Regions from separate parts of the Rouxiella sp. Mn2063 genome, predicted to be linked through region 2. Evidence: predicted binding sites of a transcription regulator. Region 2 holds the regulator's gene; the other holds the start of a gene.
What was found. Region 2 encodes LexA, which represses DNA repair genes until DNA is damaged. Its sites were predicted from a motif close to TNCTGTATGTACATACAGNA; they were not measured.
Positions count from the first base shown of each region.

Region 1 (3,280 bases), on a different contig from region 2:
GCGCAACTTGTCGTAAAGGCGCGCGGCACGGTCAGCAATGCGCTTGGCATTTTGACTTTGGTGCTCATAACGCCAGAGATTACTGATAGTACGCAGAGCCACCAGCAACGTCGTCGGGCTGACTAGCATAATATTATGTTGCAACGCTTCGCTGATAAGCTCAGGTTCACGGTCGATAGCGAGTAAAAACGCGGGTTCGACCGGGATGAACATCAGCACATAATCGAGGCTTCGCAAGCCAGGGAGCTGTTGGTAGTCTTTGCGTCCTAGCAGGCGAATATGTCCACGCACAGAAGCAATATGCTCGTTGAGCGCGGCTTCTCGTTCGCCTTCATCTTCGCCGTTAAAATAGCGCTCATAAGCGACCAAAGACATCTTGGCATCGATCACGACATCTTTGTTTTGCGGCAAACGTACGACAACATCAGGCTGCATGCGACTGTTGTTTTCTGTCTGCACACTAACCTGGGTCTGATATTCATAGCCTTCACGCAGGCCTGAAGCTTCTAGCACGCGGCTCAATACCACTTCGCCCCAGTTACCTTGAGTTTTGTTATCGCCTTTGAGGGCCTTGGTCAGGTTGATGGCTTCGCGAGCCATTTGCGCATTGAGCTGCTGCAAATTGCGAATTTCATGGGTCAGCGTGTGGCGTTCACGAGCTTCCTGGCCAAAGCTGTCTTGTACCTGACGGCGAAACCCATCGAGCTGCTCACGCAACGGTAACAGCAGTTTATCTAAGCTTTGCTTGTTTTGTTCATCGGCACGGCGGCCACTTTGCTCAAAGATACGATTAGCGAGATTTTCAAACTGGCTGGTGAGACGCTGCTCGCTGTTGATCAACAGTCGTTGTTTATCTTCAGCCGCCAGGCGAGTTTCATCAAGACGCGTCGTAGCCTCCCTCAGCTCTGCTTCCTGCGCGCTGTTAATTTCTCGCTGGGCACGCAGTTCCTGATTGAGCTGCTCACATTCTGACTGCCAATGTGCAAGCAGTTGGAGTTTCTCTTGGCTGGCAGCATAGCGGCTATCAAGCGCACGCAGCTCTTGCTCAAGTTGACGTAAATGCTGCTGCTGCTGTTGGCGCTCGGCTTTAAGGTTGTCGGCTTCAAGGTGAACTTGCGAAAGCGCTTGCTCCCCTAATTTGAGCTGGGTTTCGAATTGCGTCTGCCGCTGTTGCTGCTTTAAGCTGACAATAAGCCAACCGAGCAGCAGGCCGACTAGCCCACTACCCACCGCGTAAATAATACTGGTATCCACGGTTTCTCCATCACAATGAATCTGTTACCAAGCACGTTAAAGGCATACTGTATGGATGTCCAGATGCTTTTCTGGCTGCTGCCCTGGGTTGCGTGACATATCGCAATTCATTCTGCTTCAAAGCCACGCTTACAACCGTCTTAGAACCAGCGACTCAACCATTGGATACCAAAAGCGCCTGGCGCTAGGACACCAAATGCCCATAGCAAAGCCGAGGCCACATTAGCGAGCTGAAAATAGCGCTGCGGCATCTCACAAATGCCAGCCACCAGAGGAACAACGGCGCGTAACGGGCCAAAAAATCGCCCGATAAATGCACCTGCAATCCCCCAACGCTCAAAAAAGCGGTGACCACGATCCAGCATCTGTGGGTGACGAGTGAAGGGCCAAAACCCGTGGACACGATCTTTGTAATGCACGCCAACCCAGTAGGACAGCCAGTCACCAAAGAAAGCGCCGGCTGCCGCTCCGGCCCAAACAGGCCAGAAGGGGATACCGCTTTCACCAATCAACGCGCCAAGCCCGAGTAAAATTACCGTCGCAGGCAGTAATAATGAGAGAAAGGCCAATGACTCACCAAATGCCAGTACAAAGGCGATAGGCACCGCCCAGCTCTGATGCTGGCGTACAAATTCAGTGGTGTAATGAATAATGTCATTTAAGGTCAAAGATCGGCATCCTCTTGGTTTACCTCAAGCAAAGTCTCGCAAAGCAATCCAAGTTGCGGTTAAACAACATGGCCATGAGACATATTGCAGCCAAGAGTAGTGCATTCCACCGCGAAATTCCGCAACAAAACCTGAATGAAAATGCTATTCCAGGTAACGCTCGCGCAATGACTCACGTACTTGTGCCGTCACGCCATACTCTTTTTCTAACCAACTATCCGTTGAGCCGTAACGTACTTCAATTTCAGCAATAGCGGTATCAATGAAGCTTTCACGTACCGAGAGCACATAGCCGAACTTATCCAACGCTATTTTGCCAAGGTTAAGGGACATTCTCGCCAGCAACTGCTCACGAAAAGGCGCTAGCGTGGTGTCAGTCAGCAGATAATCCTCAATCACGGTGTTCTTATCTGCCCCTAAAGCAAAGAGCACTAATGCCGAGCCGATGCCGGTACGATCTTTCCCTACCGCACAATGCTGTACTAATGCCCCGCCGTTTGGCTGACGCAAAATAGCGACGAGCTGTTTATAAGCTGAATTATTAAACGGCAGGCGACGATACAGTTCTTGCATAAACTTTTCAGGATCAAATCCTGCAATGGTTTGTGCACTGAGCTGTTCGAGATTAGCACTGATCACGTCGCTTAGCGGGTTAGCTGGCGCATGATGATACTGGCAGCCAGACCAGATAATATCGGGCTTGTCGGCAACTTCGTCGCTATCACGGTAATCAAGAATATGGGCAACAGGAATTTGGCTGAGGAAGTGACAATCCTTATCCGTTAGTTGATTAAGCGCACCAGAGCGGTAAAGCCATCCGCGTTTGATTCGGCGGCCATCGGCGGCGATATTACCCCCAAGTTCGCGAAAATTAATACCACCGCCTAAAGGAGTTAAAGAAGGGTGAAGTAAAATCGTTGCCGTCATATTGCCTCTCATTATTCCATCAATGTTGAGACTGACCTTAACAGATTCACGCGGTGAGATAAAAAAACGGGCCGCAAAAGTGGCCCGTTTCAGTCGATTATTCCAATAGGTAGCCTATTAGATCAGGTGACGCGCAGCCTCAACCACGATTTTCACCGCATGACTTTCGGTTTGTTTCATGGTTTCCGCATTAGGGATCTCTTGCTGGGTGCGGTTAACGATTACACCGGCGACCATTCCGGCGCGCAGACCCTGGCTCGCACACATAGTCAGTAGCGTGGCAGATTCCATTTCATAGTTCATCACGCCCATTTCCTGCCATTCTTGCATCGACTCTTTAAAACGACGCACAACACGGCCGGAATAGGTGTCATAACGTTCCTGACCCGGATAGAAAGTATCAGAAGAAGCGGTCACACCAATATGAGTGG
Region 1 is NZ_JBMOUD010000013.1:114,021-117,300, reverse strand. It holds gene rmuC (DNA recombination protein RmuC) at 1-1,254, opposite strand, end outside; gene ACL9RG_RS17630 (DedA family protein) at 1,395-1,922, opposite strand; gene ACL9RG_RS17625 (tyrosine-protein phosphatase) at 2,067-2,849, opposite strand; gene udp (uridine phosphorylase) at 2,967-3,280, opposite strand, start outside.
Region 1: a site for LexA is predicted at 1,300-1,319, ahead of rmuC (DNA recombination protein RmuC). Genes of this name have one in related genera too.

Region 2 (3,280 bases):
GGGTTCAACTGACCCATTATTACCAGTGGAATGTAATTATCTTTCCAAGATGAATTGCAAGAAACAAATAAAAATAAAAGATTTTAATAACAACGTTAAAAACTATATGTCACTTATTGACGAATAGCCAATTCATCAAAAAAGCCATCATCTTTGATGGCTTACATTTGCGCCTATATTTGTATGGACACAAAGCTGGCTTATATAGTGAATAATAAAGTCAATCGCTAATAGATTTATATCCTAAAGCCAGGCAGGCATAAGTCTCACTATGTCACAGAACACAAAAACAGAGTGTAGCAACCAAACTGTGTGTCGCCAGGGTATCGGCGATTGTCTCGAAACATGTTAAAATCTGAGCTTACTTTGTGCAGAGAGCAAATCATGAATTCATCCCACTCTGAAAACCTGCTTAAGCAAGCTGAACGTCTGTGCCTACAGCGTAATGTTCGGCTAACGCCACAGCGGCTCGAAGTGCTTCGGCTGATGATCCAACAGCCTGGGGCGATCAGTGCCTATGATCTGCTAGATTTACTACGCGTTGTGGAACCTCAGGCTAAGCCACCAACTGTTTATCGCGCGTTGGATTTTCTGTTGGAACAAGGTTTTATTCACCGCGTAGAATCAGCAAACAGCTATGTGTTGTGCCACCACTTTGAAGAGCCAAGCCACACTTCAGCTCTGTTTATTTGTGACCGTTGTGGGTTAGTAACTGAAAAAACGACGGAAGGCATTGAAGAACGTTTAGCCACGCTTGCTAATGATTCTGGCTTTGCTCTGCGTCATTCCGTCGTTGAAGCGCACGGTTTATGCAGAGAGTGTTCGGTAGTAGAAGCTTGCGATAGCAAAGAACATTGCGATCACGACCATAGTATTAACGTTAAAAAACGTTAGTTATAGGGATAATTTTCGCTAAGTGTCAAAATCGCTGATAATACGCAGCGTATTTGTTATACGGCACGTTATAAACGAAAACTCACCTTTTACCCGCCATATTTCAAGTTGTAGGGTGGTTGGCTGCAGTGACTCTGCTCATCCGCGAGCCTTGCCCCAAAGGGGTCGCTGCAAGCAGTGTTCAAATCTGCTCTTGACAGATTTGTCTGTCGATTGCCGCCTACCTTCATCTCGAAGTTTATTGGGTTTATTTACAAAGGTGAGTTCTATAACAGGAAACTAGACATTAATACCGCTTGGTATTAGATCCAGTTACCGTTGCGAATAACGCCAACCGCAAGCCCTTCAATACTGAAACTCTGCTCGCGAAGGTCAACCACGATAGGCTCGAATTCGCTATTTTCAGGCAGAAGCTGCACGGTGTTGCCTTGTTTCTTCAAACGTTTAACCGTGACTTCATCATCAATGCGCGCAACGACCACCTGGCCGTTTCGCACATCCTGCGTTTTATGCACCGCCAACAGATCGCCGTCCAGAATACCAATATCACGCATAGACATACCGCTAACACGTAGCAAGAAATCGGCGCTTGGTTTAAACATACTTGGATCGACTTGGTAGTGGCCTTCGATATGCTGAGTTGCCAGCAGCGGCTCACCAGCGGCAACACGCCCAATGAGAGGTAAACCTTCTTCCTCTTCCATCAGCAAACGAATACCACGTGAGGCGCCAGAAACAATTTCAATGACGCCTTTACGTGCCAGCGCTTTGAGGTGCTCTTCAGCTGCGTTAGGAGAACGGAATCCCAGACGCGTCGCGATCTCAGCACGGGTTGGCGGCATACCGGTGCTAGAGATATGATCACGAATAAGGTCATAGACCTCTTGTTGTCTGGTAGTTAATGCTTTCATTCCGCCCCCTGGTTGTTTATACAGTCCAGCTGTGAGTATATACAGCTAATCAGGCAATGAAAACCTAAGAGTGAATAAAAACAGGGATTAACCTGCGAGCCATCTCACAACCAGCGCGGTAATAAGATAGCCAACCAGGTAAAGACAGCAAAAATGAGCGTAATAAATACCGCAGCCGATCCCATATCCTTGGCACGCCCTGACAACGGGTGGATTTCCGGCCCGATTCGGTCAATAGCCGCTTCTATTGCGCTGTTTAATAATTCAACCACAACAACTAAAAGCGCGACGCCAATCAATAAAATGCGCTCTGTAGTACTCACATCGAGCCAAAATGCCAGTAAGATAGCGACAAGGACGACAATCGCTTCTTCACGGAATGCAGCTTCATGCTTCCAGGCTGCGGTCAGCCCTTTAAGAGAATAACCAGCGGCTTTAATTATTCTGGTTAATCCAGTCACTTGATTTGCCATAACTTATCCGTCCTAATTGGAAATTGCAGGTATTCTAGCCTGTATCGCCAAACCTATCACCACGGATCTCAATTCAAGTTTCTGGTATCCTTGCGGCGAAATTGCTAACAAGAGGCTTCATCTTTTTATGTCAGGTTGGCGTAGACTTTATTATACCCTATTGAATTTACCGCTAAAATTGCTGGTAAAGAGCAAGGTCATTCCTACAGATCCTATTACCGAGTTGCGTTTAGATACCACTCGGCCGATCGTGTACGTTTTGCCTTATAACTCCAAAACCGATTTATTGACACTACGGGCACAATGCCTGGCGCTAAATTTGCCCGATCCCCTTGTTCCTCTGGACATAGATGGCGTGCAATTGCCAAGCCACGTGTTTATTGGGGAAGGCCCGCGCGTTTTCAGCTATTACAAGCCGAAAGAAGAGTCGGTAAAACTGTTCCACGATTATTTGGACTTACATCGTAATAATCAGAATCTAGATATCCAACTGTTGCCGGTATCGGTAATGTTTGGCCGTTCCCCTGGCCGAGAAAGCCAGGAAACGCCACATTTACGCGTCCTGAACGGCGTGCAGAAATTCTTTGCCGTGCTGTGGTTAGGGCGAGACAGTTTCGTGCGCTTCTCCAATACTGTGTCCCTGCGCCATATGGCAACGGAACATGGCACGGATACCATTATTGCGCAAAAACTGGCGCGCGTAGCGAGAATGCATTTCTCTCGTCAACGTCTGGCTGCCGTAGGGCCACGCATACCAGTGCGTCAGGATCTGTTTAATAAACTGTTGGCGTCTAAAGCGATTGAAAAAGCGGTCGAAGAAGAAGCACGCAGCAAAAAAATCACCCATGAAAAAGCCAAGCAAAATGCTATCGCGCTGATGGAAGAGATTGCCGCGGATTTCAGCTATGAAGCCGTGCGTTTGTCCGATCGTGTTTTAAGCTGGACCTGGAACCGGCTGTACAAAGGTATCCACGTTAATAACGCTGAACGTGTGCGTCAGTT
Region 2 is NZ_JBMOUD010000004.1:405,141-408,420, forward strand. It holds gene ACL9RG_RS09345 (phosphoethanolamine transferase) at 1-127, shown strand, start outside; gene zur (zinc uptake transcriptional repressor Zur) at 385-894, shown strand; gene lexA (transcriptional repressor LexA) at 1,197-1,805, opposite strand; gene ACL9RG_RS09360 (diacylglycerol kinase) at 1,910-2,278, opposite strand; gene plsB (glycerol-3-phosphate 1-O-acyltransferase PlsB) at 2,406-3,280, shown strand, end outside.